Regions from separate parts of the Arthrobacter sp. MP_M4 genome, predicted to be linked through region 2. Evidence: riboswitches for the same ligand, from Rfam matches in the RefSeq annotation. Region 2 holds a riboswitch; the other holds the start of a gene.
What was found. Region 2 has a riboswitch for cyclic di-AMP ahead of RCH15_RS18100 (C40 family peptidase). Riboswitches for the same ligand answer to the same signal wherever they lie in the genome.
Positions count from the first base shown of each region.

Region 1: it holds a riboswitch for cyclic di-AMP, as region 2 does, so the genes downstream of both, RCH15_RS11985 (hypothetical protein) here and RCH15_RS18100 (C40 family peptidase) in region 2, are expected to answer to the same signal.

Region 1 covers NZ_JAXCHX010000015.1:8,405-14,237, reverse strand. The annotation lists gene RCH15_RS12000 (DUF5129 domain-containing protein) at 1-380, shown strand, start outside; gene RCH15_RS11995 (serine hydrolase) at 455-1,465, opposite strand; gene RCH15_RS11990 (dihydrofolate reductase family protein) at 1,751-2,338, shown strand; gene RCH15_RS11985 (hypothetical protein) at 2,399-3,166, opposite strand; cyclic di-AMP (ydaO/yuaA leader) riboswitch at 3,171-3,372, opposite strand; gene RCH15_RS11980 (hypothetical protein) at 3,539-3,808, shown strand; gene RCH15_RS11975 (DNA alkylation repair protein) at 3,828-4,475, opposite strand; gene RCH15_RS11970 (universal stress protein) at 4,528-4,986, opposite strand; gene RCH15_RS11965 (mycothiol transferase) at 5,113-5,625, opposite strand; gene ggt (gamma-glutamyltransferase) at 5,696-5,833, opposite strand, start outside.
Region 2 covers NZ_JAXCHX010000039.1:966-6,798, reverse strand. The annotation lists gene RCH15_RS18135 (hypothetical protein) at 1-227, shown strand, start outside; gene RCH15_RS18130 (copper resistance CopC family protein) at 336-896, shown strand; gene RCH15_RS18125 (copper chaperone PCu(A)C) at 950-1,558, shown strand; gene RCH15_RS18120 (Dyp-type peroxidase) at 1,558-2,835, shown strand; gene RCH15_RS18115 (hypothetical protein) at 3,128-3,424, shown strand; gene RCH15_RS18110 (hypothetical protein) at 3,808-4,098, shown strand; gene RCH15_RS18105 (hypothetical protein) at 4,186-4,425, shown strand; cyclic di-AMP (ydaO/yuaA leader) riboswitch at 4,562-4,714, shown strand; gene RCH15_RS18100 (C40 family peptidase) at 4,718-5,578, shown strand; gene RCH15_RS18095 (hypothetical protein) at 5,776-5,833, shown strand, end outside.

The DNA.
Region 1 (5,833 bases), on a different contig from region 2:
TCGCGGAGGGCATCATCACTCCGGAGACTGCCCTCGACCGGCTGCGCGATGCCCGCACCCATCTGTCCGAGCTGCTCAAAAACCACTCCGACACCGTCATTGCAGCTTTTGCCAAGAACGAGAAGGAGGCCAGCCTCATGCGCGATGACATGGAGAGCGCACAGGCCGGCAGCAAGGCCAAATACGGGCGCACCTACGAGCCCAGTATTTTGGGCACCGTATACCCCGCGTACTACTTCTTCTCGGTGCCCACCTTCAACTCCGGTTTCAACACCGGGGTGAGCAGTGTCGGCAGTGCCCGCGGCGGCGGCGGCAGCACCACCGGCTACGGCGGCAGCGGCGGCAGCTTCTCCGGGTCGGGAAGTTCGTCGAGCTTCTAGCGCGCCTCTCCAGCGTTCGACGGCGGACCCGCCGTCAGGGAGCCACGGCGGTGTCCGGGACGGGGATTTTTTCGTCAGAAGAGCCCGGCGGCGACCGTCGTGGTGAGCTGGTGGATAATTCGCGTCCGGGCAGCCATGTCCGATAGGCCCCTGCCCTGGGTGTACACCACAAAGACGTAAGCCTTGTCCCCCCTCACGAGAATGCTCGAGTCGTGCAGGTATCCGTTCAGCAGGCCGTATTTGTGGAACACGGTGACCCCAGGGGGCACGGCGGCCGGAATCAGGGTTTCGAAGTTGGTTTTCTGCATGTAGGACAGCAGCTGCCGGGTGTTCTCGGCGTTGAGCAGCCTGCCGCTGTACAGCTCGGTCAGAGTTTTCGCCATCTCCGCGGGCGTGAGGCTGTTGACCGACCGGTCGTAGGGGATGTCCAGGGTGGCGGCATAGTTCGTCAGGGCGCGGGCACCAATCGCGGCCATGATCAAGGCCCACGAATCGTTGTTGCTTTGCTGGACCATTTGCCGGATCTGCTGTCCGGAGGTGGACGCGCCCATCCGTGCCCCCAAAGAGGCTTTGCCGGTTTCCACCAGATGGTAATACGACGCCGCGGCCAGAATTTTAGCGGTACTGGCAGCAACGAACTTGTTCTTCGCCCCATACTCGTGGACTGCTCCGTCCGCCACATCCACGAGGGCCACGCCCACCCGGTAGGCGCTGTTGGATTGGATGACGTTGTTGATCTCCTCATCCAGCGCCGGACCAATCGCGGGCGTGGGAGGAACGACGGCGGTGGCGGACGGCGTCGGGACCGGCGCCGGGGGCGGGGGCGACGGCACGGTCGGGGCGGCGCCGGCGGCAGTCGCTGACGTTGCGGCGGGAGCCGGCGGTTCGGCGAAAACGGGATCCCGGGCCTGGATGGTGGCGTAAATGGTGGCGGCCGAGATTAAGGCGAGGACGGCCACCAGTACCACCAGGAGGTGCGGGCGGAACCGGTCAGGAGTTCCGGGCAGGCGCCGGCCGGTCCGGCGGGCCGACGTGGACGTGTGTCGGCCGCTGCTGAAGTGCCGGCCGGGACCCCATGACTGCATAGGTTCTCATCCCCGGAACAGGGTCGGGTGTGAGCCGGTGTCTACTGCCACGGGCGGGCTCGCAGGCATGCTCTACCTCCGAAAACGTAGGTCCGTGGATGGTCCAAACTTCCCCACATCTTTCTCCCAACCGTGCGTCAATGCAAGCCCGGACCTTGTAGAAATCTTGGACCCGTCCATCAGTGCTGAAGGCCGCTCCATGCTCCCCTGCCCCGGCAGGGGTTCCCGGAGTACGCTGAAACTCCCCGTCCGCCAAGAGTCCGCAGCGCCGCAAAGGAGAACGCCATGCGCAAGGTGGTATTGATGATGCAGGTATCCCTCGATGGCTTCATCGAGGGTCCGGAGCGGGACCTGGGCTGGCATCGGGTGGATGATGAGCTGCACCGGCACTTCAACAGCGAGCTCCGGAGCATGGGCGCTTTCCTGGACGGGCGTGTCATGTATGAGCTGATGGCCGCTTTCTGGCCGACGGCGGACCAGGACCCGTTAAGCACTCCCCCGATGGTCGAGTTCGCACAGATCTGGCGGGACATGCCCAAGATTGTCTACTCCAGGACCCTGGATAAAGCCGAGTGGAACGCCCGGGTGGTGCGCGACGTCGTCGTGGATGAGGTGATGACGCTCAAGGAGCAGCCCGGCGGTGACCTCGCCTTAAGCGGTTCGGACCTCGCGGCGACTTTCCGTCACTTGGGCCTGATTGATGAGTACCGGGTCTACGTCCACCCGGTTCTCGTGGGACGGGGCAAGCCGCTGTTCCAGGCTGCCGATGACACAACCTCGCTGCAGCTGCTGGACACCCGTGCCTTCGGCAACGGCGTGGTGCTGCTGCGGTACGACGTTGACCCCGGCGCCGGGGACGCAGAAGGCCGGTGATCAGCTGCCCCCAAGGCAACCGATCAACCGGCCTGCTGTACGCAGAGCTAAGCGGTGGTGCTAGCCGGCGCGGACGAACGTTACGGGGCCCGTGGCGGTCAGCCAGGACAGCGGGTGGGCCATCGTGGCGTTGACGCCGTTCATGCCGCCGCTGATAGCCTGGCCGTTGCCGGCGTAGATGGCAACGTGGCCGGACTGGACAATGATGTCGCCGGGCTGAGGGGTGCCGACGACCGTGCCGTAGTTCAGGAAAGCCCGCGGTCCGATGTCACCGACCGGGATGCCGGCAGCGTTCAGGGCCTTCTCCACCATGGCGGTGCAGTCCTGGGTGATGCCGATCTGGCCGTAGGCTACGGCCAGCAGCGTGGCGTTGACGCCGCCTGCTGCCGCGGCCGGAGCGGGTGCCGCGGCCGGGGCGGGGGCAGCCTGAACCTTGACGGTGGCCTTGGCTGCGGCGGGTGCCGCGGCCGGGGCCACTGACGCGGCACGGACCGGCGCCGCTGCTGCGACAGCCGCCTTCGGAGCTGCCACAGGCTTGGGCGCCTCAACGGGCTTGGGCGCCTCAACGACCGGAGCCGGGGTGGTCACTACGGCCGGACGCTCGAAGGTGATCTGTACTGCGGAGTCGGCCATAACCGGCGCGGACACCGCGCCCTGGACGTCAACGGACGACGCCGGTGCGGAGTCGCGCTGGGCGGGAGCCTCGGCTGCATTTGCGGCCATGGCGCCGCTGAGCACCATCCCTGATGTGGCGACGAGAACTGCGGCCTGGCGGCCGATGGTGCCGGCGGAAACGCGTTTGGGCGCACGGGTATTGCTAAAAGTCATTAAAGGAGCCTCTCCCAATGCCTGCGAGGTGAGCTGTCGGATTCGGATGGGAGTCACCCGGCCGCACGCGGGCCCGATCGTAACGGGCTGTGCGGCTTCACCCCAAGACCCCTGAAAAAAGCGGGTCAAAATGTGGTTTCCCCGTCTCTGCCGGACGTTGCTGCGAGTTGTCCCCGGGCCGCGACAGAGTTAGGCAATCGGCTGGGGAGAGCCCGTCTCGGAAACAACAGGCACCCATCAACGGTAACGGAACGATCACAGCCTGTCACATCGAGGTGGCCGCGGGGATGGTCCGTCCAGCAGCGTGGCTCCCGTTTCAGCCCGGGGCGTAAGGTGATGCCATCACCGTATCCTCGACGCGGAGGGCCCACTATGAACACCATCAACGTCCCACGACACAGTGTGGCGATTTGCCAGCTCAGCACGCAGCCAGCTGAAGATTTCAACGTCAACACCGAGCTGCTGGTCCTGGAGAACGGGGAGGTCCACGTCTCGACCTGGGATGCGGAACCACGCGATGGGGGCTTCGACATCCACGTGCTGAATGACCGCGTGGACGCCCTCGGATTCATGGTGGTCACCGATTGGGTGTTCCTGGACGAAAAGGCCTACGCGGTGGTGGAGCGCCGCCCGGCAGGCTAAGAAAACGCCGGGGCGGAGTTTACTCCTGGAAATTCAGCTCCGGCCGGTGCTTGGCCATCTCGGCGAGCACCAGGGTGACGGCCCCCGCGGCATCCGCGTCGCCGTCCCGCCGTTCCGGTGGCTCCGTCAGCACCGAGCGGGCGTGTCGGACGAACCGGGACCAGTCTCCCGCACCGGCGCGCAACTCCGGCAGCGGAGACAGCACAGCCGCGCGGCGAAGCCAGGCATCGGGGTCCCGCACCCAGCGGTCCAGGACGCTGTCGGCGCGGACCCTCCCTACGACGTCGAGTCCGCCGACCAGCGGTCCGACGACGTCGAGCGCCAGCGGATCCACCAGCGCGTCCACCCGGGCCGTGCGCACGAAGCCCTCGATCCGGGTCAGGTCGGTGTTGGTCAGCACGCGGACCTTTGACTGCAGGAGCACGACGGCGGCGAGGCGGCGTTCGAAGACGGGCACCTCCCACAACTCGGAGCTCAACGCGGTGATGTCATCGTGCGTCAGATCCTGATGCCGGCGCAGGGTGTCGCGGACCGTCCCACGCACAGCTCCGACGGACGAGCCGTAGTATCGGTGACCGCTGCCGAACCGTCCTTCCGCTTCCTCGGCACGGCTCCACGATGACTCGCGTTGAAGCGCCCTGTCAATGAAATCGCCGGCTTCGCTCATGGGGACATTCTTCCGCACCCCGGATCCGGATCCGGTGCACCGGCGGTCGCCCTCAGGAAGTCTTGGGCCGGACCACCAGGACAGGGCACGGTGCATGATTGATGATTTGTGTTGCCACCGACCCCACATGCAGGCCGGAAAAGCCGCCGTGCCCCCGGGAGCCAACCACCACCAGATCAGCGTCGTGGGCGGCTTCCAGGAGTGCAGAGGCCGCCGAATCATTCTGGACGACCAGGCCGGTGGCGGACACCCCCGCTTTCTCAACGAACGTCAGGGCAGCAGCCTGCATGGTCTCTGCTGCTTGGTGGGGGGAATCTTGCGTTACGACCTCGCCCGCGGCCGTTTCCAGCAGCGCCGGGTACCAGGCGAGCGGGGACTTCGCCCAGGCTGTGAGAAGACGGATTTCGCCGTTCCGCTGTTTTGCTTCGTCAACGGCCCACCTGAGGGCATTGTGGGAATTCCCGGAACCGTCAAACCCGACAACAATCACGAACGAACCTGTGCTGGTCATGTGTTCCGTTCCCTTGCATCTCGTGAGCAGCGTGGACTCTTCAGTGTCTGCGGGCGCGAAAGTCAGTGTCAAGGTGCGCACGACCCAATTTCACCGCTCCCACCCGGGTGGCGCAGCGGGCGCCTCCTAGAGGGTGCGGGCCGGATCCAAGCCCTTCGCGTAGGCTGCCTGCCCCGCGTGCTGGAGGCAGTCGGCGATGGTGCTGACCAGCCGCACTGCGAGGGTGACGGGCGGGTTCCAGCGCGTATCGATGACCCGATCCATATCCTCGTCGCCGAGGGATTCGAGGAACGCCACGGTCTGGCGGTGCACGGCGTCGTAGTATTCCAGCAGGAGCTCCGCCGGGACCTTGACGGCGTCCACCTCCTCGGACGAATGGCCGTAGCCGGTGTCGCGCTCGGGCAGGGGCAGATCGAAGCGGCCAACGAACCCCTGCGCGGTCCACACCTGTTCAAGGCCGGAGGCGCCGGCGATCTGTGCGTCCTCGACCCGGCTGAGATGCCAGACCAGCCACGCCAGGGAATTGCCGTTGCCGGCGGGCCGGCGGAGCAGGGCGTCCCCGTCCACCCCGTCGAGGGTGGCGGCCACTGCTTCGCGGATCCGGCCGAAGGCGTCCAGCAGCAGTTCCTTGGATTTCATCGTGTCCCCTCACCGTGCGTCGTCGCTGAATCCTCATGCTTACACGGAGAGCGCACCGCCGGATAGGGCACTATCCCGACGACGGGCAGAGGACCATCGCGGATCCGCCCCCGCGCCGCACAGGCTCGGCGGCCGCCACCATGCCGCCGTCGGGCCTGAACTCGATGGCAGTCGCGGCGCCGATTTCCGCAGCCGAGGTGAAGGCGTC
Region 2 (5,833 bases):
TCCTGACCGTGGCCATCCTGCGCCACGGCGAGCTCGCCGTCGCCCAGTTGGTTCAGGCCATCCGCCTGCGCGTGACGGCTTTCCTCCCGCTTCTGCTGCCCTTGCCGGTGCGTCCGGCGCCGGCCGCCCTGCCCGCCAACCGGCCCGTCATGCCGCTGCACAACCTTGGCGCGCCCCTGCTGGTGACGCGCTATCGCGGGCCTCCCCTGCTTCCGCTCGAGTCCTAGGCGCCCGTCGCCTTTCCACCCGAAAAGCCCCGCCAGGCTGTCAAGACAGCGGCGGGGCGGGAAGCGGTCATGACAAGAAGACCCTTGAAAACATGGCGGAATCCTGGTTTGGGAGCAACCTTGCTCGCCGCCCTCTTGCTCTGCGTAGGCGCCAGCCTTCCGGCAGCACCGGCGGCCTTTGCCCACGACCAGCTGATTTCGTCCAGTCCGGCGCCCGATGAGCGTCTGGACAAGACAGCTGCCAGCATCACCCTGACCTTCAGTTCGCCCCTGCTCACGCTCGGGCACGAGGTCCGTGTCGTCGATGACAACGCCAAGAACTGGGTCAGCGGCGCCGCGGTACTCAGCCGGGAAACGCTGACCCAGGCGCTTCCGGAACTTCCCGACGGCGGCTACCAGGTCAGCTGGCGGGTGGTCTCCGCAGACGGTCACCCGATCAGTGGCGGCTACCGGTTCCACGTCGGCAATCCTGCCGCCGCTGCGCCCGCAGCCTCCGCCAACCCCACGGCCACTGCTGAACCAAACGCGGCAGCCGGCACCGGGGACGGCGCCGGTGTGCCCGGCTGGCTGCCGGCGGCCGGAATCACGGCCGCCGCAGGTCTCGGCATCTATCTGGTCATTGCAGGCCTCCGGCGCATCAAGCGCAACACACAGTCCCCCCGCGAATAACACTTTCCGGACCGGCCCTCCGCGGCCGCCCGCCACGATTCAGGAGCACCATCATGTCCAAGAAGCTCATGTACCCCGCCCTTTCCGTTCTCGCCGCCGCGTCCCTGGCCCTCAGCGGCTGTTCGCCCTCAGCCGCAACCCCGGTACCGTCCGCGTCTGCTGCCGTCGCCACCCCGGCCAGTGCCTCCGCCGCGCTGGCGGTCAACCAGCCATGGGTCAAAGCCGCCGCTTCCGGCATGACCGGCGGTTTCGGGGTCATCAAAAACACCTCCGACGCGGACATCACCGTGACCGGCGCCTCGACCCCCGCGGCCCGGATGGTCGAACTGCACGAAACCGTCGCGGGACCCGACGGCGCCATGCAGATGCGGTCCAAAGAGGGCGGCTTTGTCATCCCGGCCGGCGGCGAACTGATACTGGAGCCGGGCGCCAGCCACCTGATGCTGATGGGGCTAACCGCGCCCATCGTGGCCGGTTCCGACGTCACGTTCACGTTGGAGCTGGCGGGCGGCGGCAGTTTCGAATTCACCACGGTGGCGAAGGACTTCAGCGGCGCCAACGAGAATTATGTCGATGAAGGGGGCGCCGGCAGGTCGCATGGCCAGCCGTCCGGCGCCGCCGGCAGCGCAACCCCTTCCGCACCGTCGCCGACCTCAAAGTAATGGCCGGGTATAAGCAGCCCGCAGGCTCCTTCGCGGGCAGTGACGGGCCGGGCGTCCCGAGGAAGCTCCCACGGCGCGGACTGCTCTTCGGCGGCGCCGCCGCTGGGCTCGGGGCGCTGACCGCGGCCGGCGCCCAGCTCGCCGGGGCGGGCGTTCAGCGGGCGGCGACTACTGCACCGGTTGACTCCGCGGAGAGCGTCCACGGCAGCGGCGTGATTCCGTTTCACGGCGACCGCCAGGCGGGTATTACGACGGCGGCGCAGGCCCACGGTGTTTTTGTCGCCCTGGATTTGCGGCCCGGAACGACGCGAGCGGACGTCAGGTCGCTCTTGCGGCTGCTCAGTGACGATGCCGCGGACCTCTGCGCGGGAAGACCGGCACTGGCTGACACCGAGGGTGACCTTGCCCGGGTGCCGGCCCGGCTGACGGTCACGTTCGGCGTCGGCCCCGGCCTGGTGGCCGCAGTGGACCCCGCACAGGCACCGGAGTGGCTGAAACCGCTGCCGGCCTTCAGCATCGACCGGCTGCAGCCCGGGTTCTCCGACGGTGATCTGCTGCTCCAGGTCTGCGCGGATGATCCGTTGACCGTGGCGCATGCCCAACGGATGCTGCTGAAGGACAGCCGGAGCTTCGCGACCGTCCGCTGGGTTCAGGCCGGCTTCCGGCGTTCCTATGGCAGCGAAAAATCCGGGACCACCATGCGGAACCTCTTCGGCCAGGTGGACGGGACCGCAAACCCGGCCCCGGACAGCACGGACTACGAGCAGGTGGTCTGGGGCGGCGGAGACATTCCCTCGTGGATTAAGAACGGCACGTCGGTGGTTGTCCGCCGGATCGCGATGAACCTGGACAAGTGGGACGAAGCGGACCGCATCGGCCGGGAGGAATCCGTAGGCCGCCGGCTGTCCAACGGCGCGCCCCTGACCGGGACGCACGAGCACGACGAGCCGGACTTCGCGGCCGTGTCCAAGCTCGGGTTCCCGGTGATCTCGGAAGTCTCGCACCTGCGCCGGGCCCGGCCTGCGGACGGTTCCCAGCGGATCTTTCGCCGGGCCTACAACTACGATGCCGCTCCAGGCGCCGGAGGGGTCTCCGACTCGGGACTGATATTCGTGTCCTACCAGGCCGACGTCGACAAGCAGTTCACGCCGATCCAGCGCCGGCTCGATCAAATGGACATGCTCAATCAATGGACGACGCCGGTCGGCTCGGCTGTGTTCGCCATCCCGCCGGGGTGCCGTGACGGCGGATTCGTCGGTGACGTCCTGTTCGCCTGATCCGCACCAACGCGGATCATTTGGCGCCCATCCCACCGCACCGGAGATACGCCAAATGATCCCGCGTTGGGACGATGGAGGACGGCACCGGGGACTGCCAGAATCCGCGCTTTCATGACAAACCCCGTCACCCTCTCAATATCCGCGCACGTCACCGCGAACACCGCGCATTATGGTGGCGTTGAATCTCTCCCGAGGCTGGTGTGCCGGAGCGTCCCTGCGGGCTGGCTTTCACAGCCTCTCCACAGGCCTTGGATGTCCTGTTCCCATGTGCGGAGCGAAGGATCAGGGCATGAGCGCATGGAGAAATGCAATGGTTCCTGCCCTGGCAGCGGCCGCGGGCTTCCTCCTGGTCGCACCAGGCGTGGCTGGAATCGATGATATGGCCAACACCAAAATGCCTGCCCTGTCCACCGGAACTGTGCAGAGAACGACGATGACCACCATGCCGGGGCTGGAGCATATACTCCTGGCCGGTCTGAACCGGGGCGCACTTCCCGGTGGTTACCCCAACGATGAACCCAGGGAAGAGAGGTACGACGAGAACTATCTGGAAACGCTCCACTTCCAGCCACGCCCCCCGGCATGAGCGCAGGATCAACGGCACGCCATCGATACCGGAATGAGGAATTACTTAAAAGGTTCAAGAACTGCGGATGGTCCAGCGACTGAGCTGGCAGCTCACGGCCGCCCTTCCGCGAACCACCGTTGCCGATGGCCTCTTCAACGGCCCATTCAAGAGCTGCCAGCGACGAGCCTGACCCGTCGACCCCCACTACAACCCGGAAAACTGCCCCTGCCACCATCGTGCCTCCCAATATGGACAACCGACGCGTACGGAGAACGCGCTTCTTCGTTACGACGTCGTGCCGCGGGGCCCACGATCCTCCCGCCGGGCAAGGGAATCAAGAGAATGACCCGGCCCATGAAGAAAGCGCCGAAAGACGTGTCCTTCGGCGCCATCATCGTCCCGTGCGGTACTCCACGCCCACACAGTTCGGCGGGGAAGCGGCACTTGTCCTCCTCGATTCCGACGCCAGGAAGGACACGAAAGACCGGATCAGCATCACTGTTGCCACGGCGTTCTCGACCGCGGACGGGGACCTCCTATGGGGACCGACAGAGGTCCCGGGCCCCTCTCCCGGCAACGGACTGATCTTCGCCAACACTCCCAACGCGCTTTCCCTTGCCGGGTCCGGGACGAAGGCCCGGTACGAGGGCGCTCACGGACCGTCAACCGGGTGCGTGATCATTCTGGAATGAACCGACCCTGCCGGGACAGCCGTTAATGTCATTCCCGATCCCACCACCGGCCCGCCACTGGGCAAAGTCGACGGAACACCAACAGGCATGGCCACCGTGGATGACTCCACCCACACAGTGTTTCTGATTTCGCAGCGGCCGGGAATGGCCTACGCGGATGTCAACGGCACAGGCGCCAGGGTCCAACTCGATTCCGGCGCCAGCTCAACCTCGGGCGATTATGTCCTTCCCGTGGCCATGCCCCCCGACGGGACCGCCTTGTTCCCCACCGACCAGCCCGGCACCTATGCGGTAGGGGTCCCCCGCGAAACGTCGAATACCGGATAGAAATCCCTTCGGCCCCCTAGACGCAACGATACAGTCTAAATGTTTATACATTTGTGATTTTGCGTGTAGATTAGGGCGGTGCCGCCCACTGGGCGCGGCACACTCGGCTTGTTACCTAACCCTGCCGCCCGCCGAGGTCCCTACACCACATAGCTCCGGCAGGGGCGGGGGAACCAAATATGGATTCTCAATGAATCCTTGGGGTTAAGCCGCCGGCACTAACGTCCGGTGGCCGGGTGACTCCCATCCGCATCCGACAGCTCACCTCGCAGGTATCGGGAGAGGTTAAGCAATGTCAAACAACAATACCCACGGCCGCCACAGAGCCACCACCGGCAGCAGACTGTCCACCATTTCTCGAAGCGTCTCCACCCACAGGGGCAGGGTCGGCCGCCAGGCCGTCCTGGTCGCCGTGGGATCCGGGCTCGTGCTGAGCATGGCCGCCCCTGCCCAGGCAGGAGCCACCGCATCCGACCCGCAGAGTGGAACTGCACCGGGGGCTGTCTCCTCCTCGGCAGTCATTCCTGGCCAGGCGGCCGCCCGGGGTGCGTCCGTCCACACCGTCAACGCCGGGGAGACCCTCAGCCGGATTGGGGCGCTGAACGGAGTCTCCCTGGACGCGATCCTGTCGCTGAACGGACTTCAAATGTCTTCCATCATCTATCCGGGAGATGTCATAACGCTTTCCGGGGCAGCAGGCACCCCGGGCGTGGAATCGGCAGCTGTTCCGGCACCGATCGCCCCTGCAGCATCCGCCGGTGAAACGTACCAGCCTTCGGCGGTGGTGCCGGCGAGCTCCGACGGCGGCCAGAAGGCACCGTCTCCGATCAACCAGACGGTCCTCAACTCAGCTCTCGCCCAGACCGGCGCCACCCAGGACTGCACGGTTCTGGGAGAAGTGGCTCTGCGAGCGGCAGGAATTCAAGGTGTCGGCGATGAATCCCCCGAGTCTTTGATGGCCTACGCCACTCCCGTATCGACGCCTGAACCCGGCGACTTTATCTACTATGCCGACGGCGGAATGGGATTCTCACATAACGCGATCTACCTCGGCAACGGACAAGCAATGCACAGCGGATGGAACGGCAACCAGACCGTCATCTTTGACGTGAACGTCGGCTCCGGCCCCGCCTACTACAGGGTGAACGCCTAGCAGTTGAAGACCGGGGTGCCTGGCCACGCCCGTGGCCGGGCACCGCGGGTACACGGCCCTGAAAAACCAGGCCAGACACCACGTGCAAGTTCTGAAAGTTCAATGAGGCGGTTTTCGCCGTAGCCACCGAAGGCGGCCATGCCGATGTCCGGCGGGAGGGCCTGCTGCAGACCGCAGAAGACGCCGGCGTTCCGGACATGACTCAGTTCGAAGCGGACCTGGACTACACGGAGTCGCATCAGGCCGTAGCCAAAG